One region of the Paenibacillus sp. DP01 genome, then DNA from elsewhere that is predicted to be linked to it. Evidence: predicted binding sites of a transcription regulator. Region 1 holds the regulator's gene; the other holds the start of a gene.
What was found. Region 1 encodes CtsR, which represses protease genes until heat stress. Its sites were predicted from a motif close to ATGGTCAATAAAGGTCAAACA; they were not measured.
Positions count from the first base shown of each region.

Region 2: clpP (ATP-dependent Clp endopeptidase proteolytic subunit ClpP) is a predicted target of CtsR. The motif match lies at 6,345-6,365, and genes of this name have one in related genera.

Region 1 is NZ_CP173059.1:5,064,451-5,075,533, forward strand. It holds gene disA (DNA integrity scanning diadenylate cyclase DisA) at 1-665, opposite strand, end outside; gene radA (DNA repair protein RadA) at 678-2,051, opposite strand; gene clpC (ATP-dependent protease ATP-binding subunit ClpC) at 2,293-4,737, opposite strand; gene ACH59B_RS22450 (protein arginine kinase) at 4,782-5,846, opposite strand; gene ACH59B_RS22455 (UvrB/UvrC motif-containing protein) at 5,876-6,400, opposite strand; gene ACH59B_RS22460 (CtsR family transcriptional regulator) at 6,485-6,949, opposite strand; gene eis (enhanced intracellular survival protein Eis) at 7,443-8,630, opposite strand; rRNA gene rrf (5S ribosomal RNA) at 8,793-8,909, opposite strand; rRNA gene ACH59B_RS22475 (23S ribosomal RNA) at 9,060-11,083, opposite strand, start outside.
Region 2 is NZ_CP173059.1:203,775-214,857, forward strand. It holds gene rapZ (RNase adapter RapZ) at 1-797, shown strand, start outside; gene yvcK (YvcK family protein) at 810-1,796, shown strand; gene whiA (DNA-binding protein WhiA) at 1,802-2,746, shown strand; gene ACH59B_RS00905 (HPr family phosphocarrier protein) at 2,882-3,151, shown strand; gene ACH59B_RS00910 (SIMPL domain-containing protein) at 3,422-4,177, shown strand; gene ACH59B_RS00915 (PdaC/SigV domain-containing protein) at 4,415-5,524, shown strand; gene clpP (ATP-dependent Clp endopeptidase proteolytic subunit ClpP) at 5,639-6,235, opposite strand; tRNA gene ACH59B_RS00925 (tRNA-Arg) at 6,446-6,517, opposite strand; gene ACH59B_RS00930 (sugar-binding transcriptional regulator) at 6,778-7,815, shown strand; gene gap (type I glyceraldehyde-3-phosphate dehydrogenase) at 7,908-8,918, shown strand; gene ACH59B_RS00940 (phosphoglycerate kinase) at 9,041-10,222, shown strand; gene tpiA (triose-phosphate isomerase) at 10,282-11,034, shown strand; gene gpmI (2,3-bisphosphoglycerate-independent phosphoglycerate mutase) at 11,036-11,083, shown strand, end outside.

The DNA.
Region 1 (11,083 bases):
ATCTGCATGCTAATCAGCCTGCCCTCATTCCCGAGCTCGTTAATAAATCGTTTGATCTCCATTTTGATGCGCAGCACCATTTCGATCCGTTGAATGACATTAACGACCTCCGGCATGGTAACCAGTTCTTCGAATTCAGATGCAGTTAAATTCGTTGAGGCTTGCCCCAATACGGATCTATATTTTTCTAACGTCTGAATAGCCTGATTAGCTTTCGTTAAAATAACCCCGATTTCCTTGAGCGCATACCGTAAAGTCCCCTGATACAACGTAATAATATTACGACGCTGGGAAATAGACACAACCAGTTTGCCAGTCTGCTTTGCAACTCGTTCCGCCGTCCGATGCCGAATCCCTGTTTCTATGGACGAAATGGAAGAATCGGGAATCAATTGCGTATTGGCATATAAAATTCGTTTTAAATCCTCACTCAATATGATTGCGCCGTCCATTTTAGCCAGCTCATACAAATAGTTCGGCGAAAAGTCACAATTAATAGAGAAACCGCCATCCACGACTTCCATTACTTCCGGGCTATAGCCAACGACCAGAAGAGCACCCGTTTTGGCACGCAAAACGTTTTCCAATCCGTCGCGAAAGGGAGTTCCCGGTGCCACAAGCCGTAGCAAATCGTTCATTTTATCCAGTTGGCTCGCTTCCTTCATCCTCAATGCCCCCTAATCTAATGCGGCTGCCAGTGCATCTGCCACCGTTCCAACTCCTATAATTTGTATCCCTTTTGGATGTGTCCAGCCCTTCAAGCTTTTCTCGGGCATGATCACCCGTTTGAAACCTAATTTCTCTGCTTCTCGCACTCGCTGTTCTGCTCGGGATACAGCCCGCACCTCGCCTGTCAGTCCTACTTCACCAAAAATCACATCGTACGGCTTGGTAGGAGCATCCCTAAAGCTGGAAGCAATGCTCACCGCTATGGCTAAATCCACCGCTGGTTCATCCAGCTTTACGCCTCCAGCAACATTGAGATAAGCGTCCTGGTTTTGCAAAAACATGCCCATCCGCTTTTCTAATACGGCAATGATTAATCCCATCCGATGATGGTCAATCCCCGTACCCATTCGGCGTGGAGATGGAAAATGCGTAGCCGCAATTAATGCTTGCAATTCAACCAACACAGGCCGGGTTCCCTCCATACTGGCAACGACTGTGGAACCAGCCACCCCCAGTGGCCGTTCGGACAGGAAGAGCTCAGAAGGATTCGCCACCTCACGCAAACCACTTTCGGCCATTTCAAAAATACCAATTTCATTCGTAGAACCGAAACGATTCTTAACCGCACGCAACAGCCGATACGTATGATGGCGCTCTCCTTCAAAATAAAGTACACAATCGACCATATGCTCCAACAAACGCGGACCTGCAATAGCGCCTTCTTTGGTCACATGCCCTACCAGTACTGTAGCAATACCTAATCCCTTGGCAATCCGCATAAATCGTGAAGTACACTCGCGCACCTGAGCTACACTACCAGGCGCACTTGTCACCTCAGGCAAATATACAGTCTGTATCGAGTCGATGACCAAAAACTCCGGCTTCAAGCTGTCCACTGCTTCTTCAATCGTCTCCAAATTCGTCTCACATAATACGTACAGACTGGGAGACAAAGCACCGAGGCGATCTGCACGTAGCTTCGTTTGGCGGACGGATTCCTCACCAGACACGTAGAGTACCTTTAAACCAGTTAAAGCCAGCTCATTAGAGGTTTGCAGCATAAGCGTAGACTTACCGATCCCCGGGTCACCACCCACCAGAACAAGTGAACCTGGCACCACACCTCCACCGAGTACACGATTTAATTCACCAATTCCCGTCAAAATTCGTGTTTCTTTGCCACTCTCCACTTCAATAATAGGAAGCGGTTTGTCTTTTGTGCTATGAGTAAGAAGGGAAGATCCCATTCCTTGAGTTTTTACAACGCTTTCCGTTTCTTCGACCATGGAATTCCATGCCTGGCATCCAGGACATTTTCCGTACCATTTAGGCGATTCATAGCCACATTCTGTACAGGAAAATTTAGTTTTCACTTTAGCCATACTTTATTCCCTGGCTCCTTCTTGACAACGATGATGTCAAATTTATCTTCACACAGCACCTGAAAGAGCTGTAACAATAAAAGTTTACCATTGAAGCTTGGCGGACGTAAAGCAATATCACAAACTTTCCCAAAGCTTTTACCCTACCCTTTCAAGGTGTTCAATCACAAAAAGGGTGCCTTCGCAATAGCTTTCCAGCCTGCGAGACACCCTTTTCTAATGTTTTATTTACTAAACTGCTTTAGGACTTCGCGGATACATTATCCTTTTTCGTTACTGTCAATGCACCGTTCTCTTCATCAATATAGAGAGAGTCGCCTTTAGAAATGTTTCCAGTCAACAGTTCCTCGGACAGGCGATCTTCAATATGCTTCTGGATTGCACGACGCAATGGACGCGCACCATACGCTGGATCGAAGCCTTCCTTGGCAAGGAAATTCTTAGCCTTGTCTGTCAACTCGAAGTCCACCTCATATTCATTCAGACGCTTACGCAGCTCTTCGGACATGAGTGAAACAATTTCGGCAATATGTTTTTCTTCGAGAGAATGGAAAACGATAATTTCGTCTATCCGGTTCAAGAACTCAGGACGGAAGCTTTTCTTCAGCTCATCCATCACTTTGCCTTTCATGTTATCGTAATCCGCCCCAGCGTCCACAACAGCTGTAAAACCAAGCGTGGAGTTACGTTTGATTGCCTGTGCACCAACGTTGGATGTTAGGATGATGAGTGTGTTACGGAAGTCAACAACACGTCCTTTGGAATCCGTCAGACGTCCATCCTCCAACACTTGCAGCAGAATATTGAATACTTCCGGGTGTGCTTTTTCAATTTCATCCAGCAACACAACAGAGTAAGGCTTACGACGTACCTTTTCAGTCAGTTGGCCACCTTCTTCATATCCTACGTATCCTGGAGGCGCTCCTACCAAACGGGATGTGGAGTGTTTCTCCATATATTCGGACATATCAATACGGATAACCGCATTTTCATCACCAAACATAGATTCAGCCAAGGCGCGTGCCAGCTCTGTTTTACCAACCCCAGTTGGACCGAGGAAAATAAAGGAGCCGATTGGACGCTTCGGATCTTTCAGACCGGCGCGTGCCCGGCGAATCGCCCGGCTTACTGCCTTAACAGCTTCGTCCTGCCCAATCACCCGTTCATGCAACAGTTGCTCCATATTCAGCAAACGATGTGTTTCTTCTTCCTTCAGCTTGCTGACTGGGACACCAGTCCAGATGGCAACGACCTGAGCAATATCCTCTGGTGTAACTTCGGAATCTGTACGCCCCTGTTGTTCTTTCCATTGGTTTTTAGTGACATCCAGCTCTTCACGAATTTTTTGCTCTGTATCGCGCAGTGCAGCTGCCTTTTCAAACTCCTGGCTTTGTACCGCTGAATCTTTTTCCTTACGGATATCTTCCAGACGGTTTTCCAGCTGTTTCAGGTTTGGCGGTACTGTATAGGAATTCAGCCTTACCTTGGAGCCCGCTTCATCAATAAGGTCAATAGCCTTATCCGGTAGGAAGCGATCCGTAATATAACGATCTGACAATCTTACTGCAGCTTCAATAGCCTCATCAGTGATTTTTACACGGTGATGCGCTTCGTAACGGTCGCGCAGACCATACAAGATTTGAATCGCTTCTTCTGGAGAAGGTTGATCCACGGTTATAGGTTGAAAACGACGCTCCAAAGCAGCATCTTTCTCAATATATTTGCGGTATTCATCCAGCGTGGTGGCACCGATACATTGCAGCTCGCCACGTGCCAGAGCAGGTTTCAGGATGTTGGACGCATCAATTGCGCCTTCCGCTCCACCAGCACCAATCAGTGTATGCAGCTCATCAATGAACAATACGATATTTCCAGCTTGACGAATCTCGTCCATAATCTTTTTCAAGCGATCCTCAAATTCACCTCGATACTTAGTACCTGCTACTACAGAACCCATATCGAGTGTCATTACGCGTTTGTCGCGCAACGTTTCGGGAATCTCATTCGCTATGATTTTTTGTGCCAATCCTTCGGCAATCGCCGTTTTACCTACCCCAGGTTCACCGATCAAAACAGGGTTGTTCTTTGTACGGCGGCTGAGCACTTGAATAACGCGCTCAATTTCCTTGCTGCGCCCAATAACGGGGTCCAGGTTATTTTCCTTCGCAGAAGCCGTCAGATCGCGTGCCAGACTGTCCAGAGTTGGCGTGCTGACATTAGCTGGAGCACCGTGATGGCTGGAAACCGCCTCGCTGCTGCCGAGCAATTGAAGCACTTGCTGACGCGCTTTGTTCAGACTGATACCCAGGTTGTTCAGTACACGTGCTGCTACGCCTTCACCTTCACGAATAAGGCCTAGCAAAATATGCTCGGTACCTACATAGGTATGACCCAATTTACGTGCTTCGTCCATAGACAGCTCAATGACTTTTTTGGCACGTGGAGTATAGGCAATGTTCGTCGGTTGCTCTTGACCGCGTCCAATCAGTGTTTCCACTTCATCCTGGATTTTTTCCAGTCCCAGCCCTAAACCGATTAAGGCTTTCGCTGCAATTCCTTCACCTTCACGAATGAGTCCTAGCAAAATGTGCTCTGTGCCAATGTTGTTGTGTCCCAATCGAACAGCTTCTTCCTGGGCCAAGGCAAGCACTTTCTGTGCACGTTCCGTAAATCTTCCAAACATCATATATCCTGCACCTCCACAGTGTGTATTTCAGATCATTCTATATATTAAAGGGTTGTGCCTAATTTTTGCCGGATCAGCTTCGCCCGGTACATATCGCGCTCACCGGTATTCATTTTATCCCCAAAGCTTTTTTGTAAAAAGCCGGGTTGCGTCATCACATTAAGCTCATTCATCGCTGCAATGGAAGGACGCTCCAAAATTCCTAAATCTACACCGAGACGTACATCGGACAGCCGCTGTGCAGCCTCCTTGGAATCCAAAACTGCTGCATATGACAAAATACCGAATGAACGCATCACCCGATCTGTAATCCGCAGCATGGATTCATTCATCAATCGTTCTCTGGCAGAACGTTCATGCTCTATAATTTGCAGCACCACGCCATGCAGATTCTCGATAATTTCCGCTTCGGTTTGTCCCAAGGTAATCTGATTGGATACCTGAAACAAATTCCCAACTGCTTCGCTGCCTTCACCATAAATACCGCGAACTGTAAGACCCACCTGTGAAACAGCGGACAATATACGATTGATTTGATGAGTCATGACCAATGCGGGCAAATGCATCATCACCGAAGCTCTCATACCTGTGCCGACATTCGTCGGGCAACTGGTCAGAAAACCTCTCTGATCATCAAATGCATAATCAACATGCGCTTCAAATGCATCATCAATGACCATAGCGCGTTCCCAAGCTTCTCTAACCTGACATCCGGGATATAAGCACTGAATACGCAAATGATCCTCTTCATTTATCATAACACTAACTGATTCATCATCACTAATCAACACAGCACCGTTGCGAGATTCGTTCGCCAAATTAGGACTAATCAAGTGCTTCTCAACCAGTACCTGCTTGTCGATCTCATCCAACTCGGATATTTTCAAGGTATGAAAAGTACCAAAACGACCCAAATCATCATACTGAAGGATATCCGTTAAGCGTTGAAGCACTTCCTCCGACTGCTGATTGGTAGCAAGCATGGGAAAAGGCAGATGCTGCAAGTTACGCGCAATTCTTACCCGGCTACTAATGACAATCTCCGAATCCGCAGCATCACCACGCATCCAATCACTTAGCGGCTTTTCCGTAAATCGGATATTGGGCATCACGCATTCCCTCCTACTCTTCACAAACTTTACTCTTCAGTCATTTCTTTTTCAAGCTTTCTGATTTGATCCCTAAGCTCAGCAGCTGATTCGAATTCTTCCTGTACAATGTGTTGTTGCATCTCTTTTTTCAAATCATCAATTTGCCGTTTAACCTTTAGTCGGCCTCCAGTACGGACCGGAACTTTCCCAACATGACTCGTACTACCATGCACACGCTTGAACAGAGGGTCCAGACGACTATCAAAATATTGATAGCATGATGGACATCCAAAACGTCCTAGCTTACTAAACTGTGTATAAGTCATACCGCAATCCTTGCATTGCAGATTTTGGGGAACACTGTGACCTGAAGACTGGCTTTTAGTGCTAGAATCAAAATCCAACATCCCCGACAACAAGCTATGAATCGAAAAGCCATTAGGTGTTCCAGGGATCATCTCCCCTTTTTCCTTCGCACATGTCTCACAAATATGAAACTCTGTCTTTTCGCCATTCACAATTTTGGTGAAATGCAAAGTTGCCGGCCGCATATTACATTCTTGGCACAGCATAAAAGCACCTCCTTCAACGTCAGGATTTTTAGAAATCCCTACATCTGAATTGCAAATCTCTATTCACTGGTTAATGGATACTAGCTATTTGGCCGCCAGCAACGAGATCAGCATAGCCTTAAGCAATCTTGCTCGCAGTTGGTCACGATAGGGAAGCTTCAGCAATAACGTATCTCTTGATAAAGCAGCCTTTATAAGACCCGCTTCCCTTTTACTTAAAAAATGAGCTTCCTCTAACTGATAAATCAATCCTTCTGCTGCCGATTGGCTAATTTCCTCCCCGATGCTCTGATGAAGATGTGTATGGATCGCATGCTGTGCAGGTAATTGAATTCGCTGAATCCGAATATAACCTCCACCACCGCGTTTACTTTCCACCACATAACCTTTTTCCAGCGTAAACCGGGTACTAATTACATAATTAATTTGCGACGGTACGCAGGAAAAGCGATCAGCCAGATCATTGCGCTGAATCTCCACTAAGCCTTGGGGACTTTCCAGCAGCATGCTCTTCAAATATTGTTCAATAATGTCGGAAACATTGCGCATTTCATCATCCTCCACTAACGGAAACGCAAGTATTCAAATACATTTCACGCTCCACAGAGTCCGCCGTATATTGAACTTAACCAAACGGTATAGTCACGAATCTAAGCTGTATTCAGGCTATTGCCTGTTCTACATACATTGAAATTGTACCGTTTCGTTTCTAGTGTGACCTTTATTTGCGATAAATCATACACTTCTCTTCTGTCCATAAGAAGCAGCTCCTAACTATACGCAAATCATGTCGTTATTGTTATACTTCTGTAGATTCACACTGGTTCTGATTGACTTTGACTTTCTTTGACTATATTCGTATTATAGCACAAATTTCATTTTTGCCAAGGGGTCAATACCATTTTTCGCAATCTAATTATGTTTTATACCCTAGAATAAAAAAACTCTTCCCATTATGGAAAGAGCTTTGAATAATTATGATATCCCACATCCAATTTGGTTAAAAAGAGTTGGGCATTAAGAAAATCTAATTGGGCCTTTATCAGAAAAAATCCAATAGGAACGTTTGTTTTGTTGGTATTACACGTTTAAGTGCAGCCACAGACTCACTGCTTCCTTCAATGCGCCCCCAATTAAACAGGTTATCAGCTTGCTGGTAGCCGAGCATTAAAGTTGTTAATGACTGAATTCCCAGTTCCAAGTCAGCTACTGTGTCGTTCTCAGATAAATTACTTGTATCCACTCTTGCCAGATGTCCTTGCCCCTCCGTAGTAATCGTTAATCTCCATACTCCTTCATTCCAAGGAGCATACCGATCTGTCAGATGTAAGGTTAAACTTGTCTCCTCTCCAATCTGCTCAAAAGGGTATCTCTCTACAAAAGCAACAGCATCCACAATACGCCCCATAAAATAAGGCACCGTTTCCTGTTGAATTCGCGGATCATCGAGTAAAAAAGGCAGATTGTCATCTGCTGGAACGTAAATAAATTTACCTTGGGTTATCATTGAGTCATGGTTTGCAAAATAAGTCCACAAAGCCCGACGTGCCGTCTCATTTTCATATACCAACTCATCACAATTTAACTGTTTATCTTCTATTTTGTATAGTGCATATCCCTGAGGATCGCCTGCATCTGTGTAATATACTACAGTTCGATAATTCTCATTTAAAATCCGTTCCTGCCACCATGCCTTATCTCGTACCAGCGTACCATTGTAACGTGAAGCATACGATTGATACACTTGGTCTAGTTCTGAAATATTTTTGATATCCCGTTTGACTATACCTTCTGTTTTAAGTTTAGCAGGGAATTTATCAATTGGAATGACGTATTTTTTGTACTCAGTATACGTTTCCCATCCAAATTTACGATAGAAGGCAAAAGAAAATGGATGCAGAAAAGAAAGGCTTTGTCCTGCGGTCTTCATTTCTTCAAGCGCATGCGTCAACAAACGTGAAACCATACCTCCGCGACGCTTTTCCGGCCACGTTGCCACACCAGCAATGCCTCCCATATCAAAAACCTGACCATGTATGTATACCTGTAGTGGTAGCAAAGTCAGTTTAGCGTTCAAGTCAGGTCCGTCGAATATCCCCCATGTTTGTTCTGGTTTGAATTTCTTCTTGGCTTTCTCCAGATCCTCCGGGGTCATTGTAAACTGAAAAGCATACTGGGATAATCCTATAGCTGCTTCAAATTCCTCACGTTGTAATTGTCTGATCTCCATAACTTCGTCACCTCGCTCGTATACTTGGACCTTTAAAAAAATACGCACTTAGAGTGTCGCAAAGCCTCTTCCCTCTGTCAACCTTAGAATCAGGTGTCCATCCACAAAATGCATAAAAAAAGGATGATAACCTCACTGAGGGTATCATCCTTTTTCACTTTTGCTTGGCAACGTCCTACTCTCCCAGGACCCTGCGGTCCAAGTACCATCGGCGCTGGAGGGCTTAACGGTCGTGTTCGGGATGGGTACGTGTGGAACCCCTCCGCTATCGCCACCAAACATGAATTTGCCTCGCAAATTCTTCCGTAAGGTTATTCGGTTCATCACAGATTGTGTGAATGAATCGCCATACGCTTGTTGTATGTACTTCTACATACCTTCAAGGTTACACCCTGAAAACTGGATCCGAAACTCATTGCGTCTTATCTTTAGGATAAGCCCTCGACCGATTAGTATTGGTCAGCTCCATGCATTACTGCACTTCCACCCCCAACCTATCTACCTCGTCGTCTTCAAGGGGTCTTACTAATTGGGAAATCTCATCTTGAGGGGGGCTTCACGCTTAGATGCTTTCAGCGCTTATCCCTTCCGTACATAGCTACCCAGCGGTGCTCCTGGCGGAACAACTGGTACACCAGCGGTACGTCCATCCCGGTCCTCTCGTACTAAGGACAGCTCCTCTCAAATTTCCTACGCCCACGACAGATAGGGACCGAACTGTCTCACGACGTTCTGAACCCAGCTCGCGTACCGCTTTAATGGGCGAACAGCCCAACCCTTGGGACCTACTTCAGCCCCAGGATGCGATGAGCCGACATCGAGGTGCCAAACCTCCCCGTCGATGTGGACTCTTGGGGGAGATAAGCCTGTTATCCCCAGGGTAGCTTTTATCCGTTGAGCGATGGCCCTTCCATGCGGTACCACCGGATCACTAAGCCCGACTTTCGTCCCTGCTCGACTTGTAGGTCTCGCAGTCAAGCTCCCTTCTGCCTTTGCACTCTTCGAATGATTTCCAACCATTCTGAGGGAACCTTGGGGCGCCTCCGTTACTCTTTAGGAGGCGACCGCCCCAGTCAAACTGCCCACCTGACACTGTCCTCGTACCGGATTACGGTACCAAGTTAGAACCTAGATACGATCAGGGTGGTATCCCAAGGATGCCTCCCCTCAAGCTGGCGCTCAAGGCTCAACGGCTCCCACCTATCCTGTACAGATCGTACCCAAATTCAATATCAAGCTGCAGTAAAGCTCCATGGGGTCTTTCCGTCTTGTCGCGGGTAACCTGCATCTTCACAGGTATTAAAATTTCACCGGATCTCTCGTTGAGACAGCGCCCAAGTCGTTACGCCATTCGTGCGGGTCAGAATTTACCTGACAAGGAATTTCGCTACCTTAGGACCGTTATAGTTACGGCCGCCGTTTACTGGGGCTTCGGTTCATAGCTTCGCCCGAAGGCTTACCACTCCCCTTAACCTTCCAGCACCGGGCAGGCGTCAGCCCGTATACTTCGCCTTGCGGCTTCGCACAGACCTGTGTTTTTGCTAAACAGTCGCTTGGGCCTTTTCACTGCGGCCCCCTCGGGCTATTCACCCTACCGAGGCACCCCTTCTCCCGAAGTTACGGGGTCATTTTGCCGAGTTCCTTAACGAGAGTTCTTCCGCGCGCCTTAGAATTCTCTTCTCGCCTACCTGTGTCGGTTTGCGGTACGGGCACCTTCTCCTGGCTAGAGGCTTTTCTTGGCAGTCTGAGATCATGACCTTCGCTACTATAATTTTCGCTCCCCATCACAGCCCAGCCTTACGATGTGCGGATTTGCCTACACATCAGCCTCACTGCTTAGACGGACATCCATCAGTCCGCGTCACTACCCTACTGCGTCACCCCATCGCTCATAGCGGATTACGGTGGTACAGGAATTTCGACCTGTTGTCCTTCGACTACGCCTATCGGCCTCGCCTTAGGTCCCGACTTACCCTGAGCGGACGAACCTTCCTCAGGAACCCTTAGGCTTTCGGCGGATCTGATTCTCACAGATCTTTTCGTTACTCATACCGGCATTCTCACTTGAATGCAGTCCAGCGCTCCTTCCGGTACACCTTCAACCCGCATTCAACGCTCCCCTACCCCTGATGCAAAGCATCAAGCCATAGCTTCGGTGGTGTGTTTAGCCCCGTTACATTTTCGGCGCAGAGTCACTCGACCAGTGAGCTATTACGCACTCTTTCAATGGTGGCTGCTTCTAAGCCAACATCCTGGTTGTCTGTGCAACTCCACATCCTTTCCCACTTAACACACACTTGGGGACCTTAGCTGATGGTCTGGGCTGTTTCCCTTTCGACAATGGATCTTAGCACTCACTGTCTGACTCCCGGAACTAAATCTATGGCATTCGGAGTTTGACTGAGCTTGGTAACCCTTGCGGGCCCCGCACCCAATCAGTGCTCTACCTCCAC
Region 2 (11,083 bases), 900 kb from region 1:
TGGGCTTCTTCTGCGTTGATAATCTGCCCCCTGTGCTGATTCCCAAATTTGCCGAGTTGATTGAGCAGTCTAACGGTAAAATTGGCAAGGTGGCTCTCGTCATTGATCTACGCGGACGAGAATTTTTCACCGCCTTGTCAGAATCGCTAAATTATATTAAAGATCATTTTACGATTCATTGTGAAATTTTATTCTTGAATGCGAATGACGGTGTTCTTGTACAACGGTACAAGGAAAGCCGTCGACGGCATCCGCTTGCTCCAGATGGTATGCCTTTGGACGGGATTCGATTGGAGCGTAAGATGTTGGAAGAACTCAAAAGCTCCGCTACACAGGTTATTGATACCAGTACGATGAAGCCCGCAACCTTAAAGGCGAGGATTATTTCGAGATTTTCCCATCTGGAGAGCAGTATGCTGTCCGTGAACATTACATCTTTTGGCTTCAAGTATGGTATTCCCATTGATGCCGATCTTGTATTCGATGTGCGTTTCCTGCCTAATCCCCACTATGTGGACCAACTACGTCCACACACGGGACAGGATAGCGATGTATATGATTATGTTATGAAGTGGCCGGAGACCCAGGCGTTTCTAACCAAGTTGTTGGATATGTTGCACTTTTTGATTCCGCAGTATCGCAAAGAAGGTAAAAGCCAGGTCATTATCGGTATTGGCTGTACTGGAGGTAAGCATCGTTCAGTTGCAATATCGGAGTATTTAGGAAAAATGCTGGGTGCCAGCGAGACAGAATCCGTTTCTGTTTCGCATCGGGATGCTGATCGGGACCGGCATTAATGAGGTGAAATCATGAAAGAGACCGGATCACAACGGGAGCGCCCACGTATTGTTGTTATGGGCGGCGGAACCGGCTTGTCCGTCATGCTGCGGGGCTTGAAGCAAAAGCCGCTGGATATTACGGCTATTGTTACAGTCGCTGACGATGGCGGAAGCTCCGGGATATTGCGCAGTGAGCTGCAGATGCCCCCTCCAGGGGATATCCGCAATGTGCTGACTGCCTTGGCTGACGTGGAACCAGTAATGTCAGATATGCTAAAATACCGTTTCGGTGCTGGATCAGGATTGTCAGGCCATAGTCTGGGGAATTTGATCTTAGCAGCGATGACTGATATATCGGGGGATTTTGTAACGGCGGTGCGTGAGCTTAGCCGTGTATTTGCTGTCCGGGGGCGTGTACTGCCAGCGGCTGAAGAAGGCGTTGTGCTCAGCGCCGAGATGGAGGATGGCACGGTGATCACCGGGGAGTCCAAAATCCCGGAAGCGGGCGGACGCATCAAACGTGTTTTTCTTGAACCGACTCACGTGGAGCCGTTGCCTGAGGCTGTGGAAGCCATTAATGAAGCCGATGCGATTCTGATTGGTCCCGGCAGTCTATATACCAGCATTTTACCGAATCTGCTTGTGCCAAAGCTTGCTGAGGCTGTGGTGAAATCAAATGCGATCAAAATATTTGTCTGCAACGTGATGACCCAGCCAGGGGAAACCGACGGCTATACAGTGGGAGATCATCTGCAAGCGATCTATGAGCATGTTGGGCATCACCTCTTTGACTATGTCATTGTGAATAACGGGGAAATTCCACCCCAAGTACAGGAGATGTATGCCGAGCAGGGAGCTAAGCCTGTTCAGGTAGACATGGGCGAGCTGGCTGATCGAGGATATAAAGTAGTGGCAGATACGTTAGTTCTGTTCCGTACGTATTTACGGCATGATGCCGACAAACTGAGCCAGCATATTTACCAATTGGTACAAAACTGGATGTTAAGAAGGAGGTGAGTCCCTTGTCCTTTGCGGCACAAACGAAAAAAGAGCTTACGATGATTGAAAGCCAGCCCTGCTGTGAAAAAGCGGAACTGTCTGCGCTCATACGTATGCTCGGATCCGTACAACTGTCGAATAAAAGGGTGATATTGGACGTGTCCACAGAAAATGCCGCGATTGCAAGGCGGATTTACTCCTTGATCAAAAAGCATTTTCAACTTCACATCGAACTGCTTGTACGGAAAAAAATGCGCTTGAAAAAAAATAATGTGTATATTGTCCGTATCCCCAATGGTGTACAAGAGCTGCTAAAGGAGCTTTATATTGTCTCAGAAGGTTTCTTGTTCACTGACGGGATTAATCGTGATATCATTCGGAAAAACTGTTGTAAGCGGGCTTATTTGCGGGGTGCCTTTATGGCAGGTGGCTCTGTGAATAATCCAGAGGGGTCGTCTTACCACCTTGAGATTTCTTCGATGTATGAGGAGCATTGTCAGGCGTTAGTTGATCTCGCTAATGAGTTTCATCTCAACGCCCGCTGTATTGAGCGAAAAAAAGGCTTTATCCTTTACATCAAGGAAGGCGAGAAGATCATTGAGCTGCTCAGTATCATTGGGGCGCACCAAGCCCTGTTCAAGTTTGAGGATGTACGCATTATGCGCGATATGCGCAATTCCGTAAACCGTATTGTTAATTGCGAAACAGCGAATTTGAACAAGACGATCGGAGCCGCTGTCCGGCAAATTGAGAATATCAAGCTGCTGGAGAGGGAAGTTGGTTTGGAGACCTTGCCGGATAAGCTGCGTGAAGTGGCAGAAATTCGACTCGCTCATCCCGATTTGAATTTGAAAGAAGTCGGGGAAATGCTCAAAGGGGTCGTGAGTAAATCGGGTGTAAATCATCGACTTCGCAAAATTGATGAGATGGCTGACAAAATCAGGGGGGAAAACGGCCTGATTCCGTAAAAAAGGGTCTGTGGGGCTCTTAGCCCCGGTTTTTTTAGTTTTTTTTCTAGTGTCTGTCCCGGGTTAATGTTATAATGTGATAAATAAAATGGAGTAAATAGCGTCCAGATTTATTTGATGAGGGGGTAAGCTGACATGTCAAAACATCCAGTAGTCGTACGCTTGAAAACAGGACTGCACGCCAGACCTGCTGCGTTGTTCGTACAGGAAGCGAATAAATATTCATCAGAAATTTTTGTGGAAAAAGAAGACAAAAAGGTTAATGCCAAGAGCATCATGGGTATTATGAGCCTCGCCATCAGTACAGGTACTGAAATCAATATTAGTGCCGAAGGTGCGGACGCCGAACAGGCTGTAAACGCTTTAGTAAGTCTGGTTAGTAAGGTTGAACTGGAAAATCAATAAACGAACATCTGCTTTGTGATATGATGTACTCTTAGTGAAAGCCCCCTCGGGGGCTTTTTTTGTATCCAGAGAAAAGCATTCAACCCGTCCCACCATTAAGCTATTGATGTATATTTATTTGAATATAGCGACCGCATTAAGTCCAAGCTACAAATAATTAAAACCCCTGTGGTATGCCTTGTTTCGGAAATTTATACCGCTTGACTGCAACCTTTTACCGTTTTTTCCGTCTGGAAGGTACAAACATTTTCAAGAAAGAGGTTGAGTACGATGAGAGTTTGGACAAAAACAGTAAGCACAGCAATTCTTGCAGGAGCATTATTAGCTGGAGGAGTAGCAGGAGGGCTGTGGACGGGAGCTGATCGCGCTTATGCTGCAACGGCGACGACGGCGAATGGTGTAATTAATGTGAGTGGAAGTGGTGAAATAATGGCTAAGCCAGACATCGCTTATCTCTCCATTGGGGTGCAATCGGAAGGAAATACTGCTGCTGCTGCTCAAAAAGCTAATGCTGCGAAAATAAACAAGGTCACACAGCTGTTAAAAGGAAAATGGAGTATCAGTGCAGACGATATTCAGACAAGCCAGTTCTCTGTACAACCTAACTATACCTATAACGAGAAAGAAGGACAGAAGCTCAAAGGCTACATTGCTAACCATACACTTTCTGTGAAATATCGCAACTTGGACAAAATTGGTCAGCTGCTGGATGAGGCTACAAACTCCGGTGCAAACAACGTAGATAATATACAGTTTTCCGTAGAGAATCCTTCTTCTTATGAGGAAGCTGCTATTGCAAAAGCGTTGGATAACGCTCAATCCAAAGCCAGTGCCGTAGCAAAATCAGCTAAACGCGGCTTAGGGGCTCTGGTGAATGTGACAGTAGATGGCGGGGAAGCTCAGGTTTTCACACAACGTGAGAATGCCATGTCCAAAGCGCTCATGGATATGAGTGGCGGAACAGAGATACAGTCGGGCCAAGTAACGGTGAAAGTCCAAGTGTCTGCCCAATATGAGATGAACTAGTATAGGCCATTAAACGGAGCCGCAAGCGCCTGCAACATTGCAGGGTGACTTGTTGGCTTCTTTTGTCTATTGAAACCGTTTTGTAATGAGTCTGTCATAGCTAATGGCTGTTAGGTGTACAGATTGAAATCAGTGAGTGTACAGATTGTAAACCACATACAATAGGGTATAGATATAATAAGAAAAGTGATCAAAACACATAGATAATACAGATTCACAATAGGAGGAATACTTACGATGAACAAGCATACGAAAAAATGGGGCTCAGCACTGCTGGCAGCGGGAATCTTAGCAGGGGTTGCGGTCGTTCCCGTTTCCTATATTGAGGCAGCTTCGACCAAACAGCAGCAAGCGACAACACAGCAACCAGGGGTCACCATCCAATGGAATGGTAAAACGTTGGCCGCTAAAGGTGTACAAGTGAACGGGAACACAATGATTCCAGTGGCAGCACTGCGTGATAGTTTGGGAATTCCGGTGAGCTATGACACCAAGGAAGGGACATATACAGTGGGGAGCGGGTACAACAAGCTCTATATCGTGGTCTCCTCCTCGGATGCCTATGCCAATGTGAACGGGATCAACACGCGCAGCATGGATGCCAAAATGATCGCCGGGAAGCTATATATTCCTATGAGTCTGCTGAAAGACTATCTGGGTATCGATGCGCAGTGGAATGCAACTCAGAAAACAGTAACATTGAGTAAAAGCCAGCTAAATCCGATCACAATTGCATCTCAGACGCTTCCAGCTTCGAGTAATGCAAAGGTATCCTATAAGATTAAGTATCCGCAAATCAGCGGCAGCCAGCTGAATCCTGAGGCTCAACAGGCCATTAATAATATGCTTAAAAAGCATGCAGAGACAGTATTGGCAGCAGGCAAAAAGATGGTGGCAGAGGGAGAGGTTACAGCAGAAAGACCGTATGATTTCGAAAATGATTTTGCAATTGCCTATAATAAGGACGGTATTCTAAGTGTGATTATGCAGGACTACTCGTATACAGGTGGCGCACACGGTATGACGGCACGTAAAGGATATACGTTCTCGCTTGCTGATGGTAAGCTGTTGCAATTGTCTGACGTATTGAAGGCAAATCCTAACTACAAAAAGTTCCTGAATGCTGATTTGAAGAAAAAAATTGATGCGCTCCAGGCTGGCGAAGGTTTTGAGAAATTTAAAGAGTTGGCCTCAGATCAGAATTTTTATGTGACCAACAGTGGAGTAACCATCGTGTTTGATTTGTATGATTATGCGCCATACGCTTATGGAATTCCGGAGTTTACTTACTCGTTCGCTCAACTGCTGCCTCAGGGCGGTAAGCCTTTTGCGGGACAAAATCAATAATCTGGATTAGTTATATATTGAAAATTAATAGTAAATAAAAAAGACTGCCTACCGGATACGAAAATCCGAGGCAGCCTTTTTATTTACCAGCTATTCAGAAGAAAACCACTTTTCTTATACACCTTCTGGAGAGGAGCTAGTTAACACTTTATCAATAATACCGTATTCCTTGGCATCATCAGCGGACATGAAATAGTCACGGTCTGTGTCTTTTTCGATGCGTTCCAGTGGTTGACCTGTGCGATCTGCGAGAATGCGGTTCAACTTGTCACGCATTTTCAGAATGCGACGGGCGCGAATTTCGATATCCGTTGCCTGTCCTTGTGCACCGCCTAGTGGCTGGTGAATCATAATTTCACTGTTTGGCAAGGCAAAACGTTTACCTTTGGCACCTGCATTCAGCAAGAAAGCACCCATGGAAGCAGCCATACCTACACAAATGGTAGATACGTCAGGTTTAATGTATTGCATCGTATCGAAAATGGCCATACCAGCTGTGATGGAACCGCCAGGGCTGTTAATATACAAGTGAATGTCTTTTTCAGGATCTTCAGCAGCCAAAAACAGCATTTGGGCAATAATTGAGTTGGCTACAACGTCATTGACGTCCGAGCCCAACAAAATAATGCGATCCTTCAACAGTCTGGAATAAATGTCATAGGCGCGTTCGCCGCGGTTACTTTGTTCTACTACCATAGGAACATAGCTCACGTCAAAAAACCTCCCTTAAATCGTTAGTGGATTTGGTGGATATGCCGAATACACATCCCTATTTATAAACTGTTACCGTATTAACCACATGATAAACAATTTCAAACAAAAAGTCAAAGAAAGTCAAACTATTGATTAAAAAAAAGAACGCTTAGCGCTCTTTTTGGTTAAAAACATTATATGGAACATTTAGCCAATCATATAAAACGACGCGCCCGCGAGGAATCGAACCTCGATCTCAGGCTCCGGAGGCCTACGTCATATCCGTTGGACCACGGGCGCAAAGATGAATCATTACAAGCAACCAACTAATTAATTGGAAACAAAGATGATTATATGATATACGGCATTGAATTGCAAGCTTTTATTACGTGCGCATATTCACATAAAAAGTTGAGAAATATAGGTTCAGATAGACTTGCATGTGAAGCAAATATTGGGTAAGATATACGTGGGACTTAAAAAGTTATCCCGGGACATTTTAAGACCAGTTAGAGATATAGCATAGAGACAGAACTTAGAAGTGTGCGGGAGTGGAAAGCATGCGAAAGATATTAGAAATACAGAAGCAGCTTCTGCCCGACCTCATGGATGTTTTGAAAAAAAGGTACACGATCCTGCATCAGATTATGTTGTCCGAAGTTATCGGACGCAGAACACTGGCAGCTTCACTGGATATGACCGAGCGCGTACTGCGCGCTGAGACTGATCTCCTTAAAGCGCAAGGGCTAATTGAGATTGAGAGTGTGGGCATGAAGGTGAGCAAAGCAGGACTGGATCTGCTGGAACAGCTGGAGCCGATTGCGAACAACTTGTTCGGCCTGTCCCAATTGGAGGATCAGATTCGTCAAGCCTACGGTTTGAGGAAGGTGGTTGTCGTTCCAGGGGATTCGGATGCTTCACCGTTAGCGAAGCAGGAACTGGGCCGTGCTGGCGCAAAGGCGCTGCTGAGTGTTATGGATGACGAGGACGTGGTCGCTGTAACAGGTGGCACGACGATTGCAGATGTGGCGGAACAACTGGCATTACCTGCTAACGGCCCGCTTAAGGGCGGATGGTTTGTACCGGCACGCGGGGGTTTGGGAGAGAGCATGGAAATGCAGGCAAATACAATTGCCTCCACGATGGCTCGCAAGGTCGGCGCTCAATACCGTCTGCTCCATGTACCGGATTTGCTCAGCAATCATGCTTACAACTCCTTGCTTGAGGATACGAATATTCAGGATATATTAAGCCTGATTCGAGAGAGTCGTATTATCATTCACGGGATAGGCAACGCCATAGCAATGGCCCACAGACGCAAGCTTGACCCTGAAACCTTTGCCCAGATCAGCAATGAGGGTGCGGTCGCCGAATCGTTTGGTTATTATTTTAACGAAGACGGCGTCGTTGTTCACAGAATGCTGACGCTCGGACTCCGTTTGGAGGACATCAGGCGTACGGAGACGGTGTTAGGTGTGGCTGGAGGCAAGAGCAAGGCTGCTGCTATTCATGCAGTATTGCGTTTCGGACAGGAAGACATTCTTGTCACCGACGAAGGCGCTGCTGCCGAGATTGTAAGCCGTTATTTAAGAGATTGATAAGGTTTTTTAATTGTGTTGTCTTGACGGGCTTTCGGGTCTGTCTTGAATATATAAAACTAAACTAAACGAACTTTGGGAGGAACTCACTCATGACAGTTAAAGTTGGTATTAACGGTTTCGGACGTATTGGACGCCTTGCTTTCCGCCGTATTCAAGACGTAGAAGGTATTGAAGTAGTAGCAATTAACGACTTGACAGATTCCAAAATGCTGGCACATCTGTTGAAATATGATACAACACAAGGTACTTTCCAAGGACAAGTAGAAGTACATGACGGTTTCTTCAAAGTAAACGGTAAAGAAGTTAAAGTTTTGGCTAACCGTAACCCTGAAGAATTGCCTTGGGGAGACCTGGGCGTAGACATCGTTCTGGAATGCACAGGTTTCTTCACAACTAAAGAAGCTGCTGAGAAACATTTGAAAGGCGGCGCTAAAAAAGTTGTTATCTCCGCTCCAGCTACTGGCGACATGAAAACTGTCGTTTACAACGTAAACCATGAAATTCTGGACGGAACTGAAACTGTAATTTCCGGTGCTTCTTGCACAACTAACTGCTTGGCTCCTATGGCTAAAACACTGCAAGACAAATTTGGTATCGTTGAAGGCTTGATGACTACAATTCACGCTTACACTGGCGACCAAAACACTTTGGATGCTCCACATGCTAAAGGTGACTTCCGTCGTGCTCGCGCAGCAGCTGAAAACATCATCCCTAACACTACTGGTGCTGCTAAAGCAATCGGTCTGGTTATCCCTGAGCTGAAAGGTAAATTGGATGGTGCAGCTCAACGTGTTCCAGTACCAACAGGTTCCCTGACTGAGCTGGTAACAGTTCTGGAGAAAAACGTAACTGCTGAAGAAATCAACGCAGCGATGAAAGAAGCTTCCGATCCTGAAACTTACGGATACACTGAAGATCAAATCGTTTCTTCTGACATCAAAGGTCTGACTTTTGGTTCCCTGTTTGATGCAACTCAAACTAAAGTTCTGACTGTTGGCGACAAACAATTGGTTAAAACTGTAGCTTGGTATGACAACGAAATGTCCTACACTGCACAATTGATCCGTACGTTGGAATACTTCGCTAAATTGGCTAAATAAGAATTCCTTATCGAGCAACATCATAGAGCGGAAACAGGTGTTATTGTTTCCGCTCTTTATATATCAAAATGTGCCTTAAATTCCTGTTTCGTAAAATTATAAGGGTGCGGAGGAATATGGAGATGAACAAAAAGAGCGTACGTGATATAGAACTGAATGGAAAACGGGTGTTTGTTCGTGTAGATTTTAACGTTCCGGTTGAGGATGGTAAAATTACCGATGACAAGCGTATTCGCGAAACCTTGCCAACCATTAACTACCTGATTGAAAAAGGTGCAAAAGTTATTTTGGCGAGTCACTTTGGACGTCCAAAGGGTCAAGTTGTTGAATCCATGCGTCTGACTGCTGCTGGTGTGCGTTTGTCAGAACTGCTTAATAAGCCTGTTGTTAAGGTGGACGAAGCAGTTGGCGAGGCTGTTAAAGCGAAAGTGGCTGAACTGAAAAACGGCGATGTGCTATTGCTTGAAAATGTACGCTTCTACCCAGGAGAAGAGAAAAATGATCCTGAACTGGCGAAGCAATTTGCTGAGCTGGCTGACATTTTCGTGAATGATGCTTTTGGTGCAGCACACCGTGCTCATGCTTCTACAGAAGGTATCGCGCATCTTCTTCCGGCTGTTTCCGGCTTGCTGATGGAAAGAGAGTTGTCTGTTATTGGTAAAGCCCTGTCGAATCCAGATCGTCCTTTTACAGCCATTATTGGCGGTTCCAAAGTAAAAGACAAAATCGACGTAATCGACAACCTGTTGAACATTGCAGATAACGTAATTATTGGCGGCGGTTTGACTTATACATTCTTCAAAGCTCAAGGTCATGAAGTGGGTCAATCTTTGCTGGATGAATCCAAACTGGACGTTGCTCTTGGATTTATTGAAAAAGCGAAGAAGCTTGGCAAAAACTTCTACCTTCCTGTGGATATCGTTATTTCTGACGATTTCAGCGCTACAGCGAACACGAACATTGTGGACATCGACGGCATTCCTGCAGATTGGGAAGGCGTGGATATCGGACCGAAAACTCGCAAAATCTATGCAGATGTTATCAAAAACTCCAAATTGGTTGTTTGGAATGGACCAATGGGTGTATTTGAAATCGAGCCTTTCGCTGGCGGTACTCGTGAAGTAGCGGAAGCTTGTGCTACAACAGAAGCATACACCATCATTGGTGGCGGTGATTCTGCGGCTGCGGCTGAAAAATTCCACTTGGCTGACAAAATGGATCACATCTCCACTGGCGGCGGCGCATCCCTGGAATTCATGGAAGGCAAAGCACTTCCGGGTGTTGTTGCACTTAACGATAAATAATCAAACGCATTACGCGTAATAAAGGCTTTAGGGCACCTAATAGTTAGGAGTTGAAACCATTGAGAACACCGATTATCGCGGGTAACTGGAAGATGTTCAAAACCGTACCAGAAGCTAAAACCTTCATCGAAGAGATCAAAGGTAAAGCAGAGGTTGCAGGAGTGGAGAGCGTTATCTGTGCTCCATTTACAAATCTTCCTGCTCTGGTTGAAGCAGTAAAAGGTACATCTATTAAAATCGGCGCACAAAACCTGCACTTTGCAGAAGATGGCGCATTTACAGGTGAAATCAGCGGCGGAATGCTGAAAGATCTGGGCGTAGACTACGTTGTGATCGGACACTCCGAGCGTCGTGAGTATTTCAACGAAACAGACGAAACGGTGAACAAAAAGGTTCATGCAGCATTCCGTCATGGATTGACACCAATCGTATGCGTAGGCGAAAAGCTGGAAGACCGTGAAGCAGGTCAAACCAAAGAAGTTGTAAAAGTGCAAACTGTAGCAGCTTTTGCTGGTCTGGCTAAAGATCAAGCGGCACAAGTTGTAGTTGCTTATGAGCCAATCTGGGCCATCGGAACAGGCAAATCCTCCACTTCGCAGGATGCGAATGAAGTGATTTCCTACATCCGTAGTTTGATTAAAGAGCTGTATGATGAAAATACAGCAAATGCTGTACGTATTCAGTACGGTGGTAGTGTAAAACCTGAAAATGTTACTGAGTACCTGGGTCAAAGCGATATCGACGGCGCGCTCGTGGGCGGTGCCAGTCTTCAACCGGCGTCGTACATCGCGCTTGTTGAGGGGGCGAAGTAAGATGACAGCACCAAAACCGGTAGCTTTAATTATTATGGACGGATTCGGA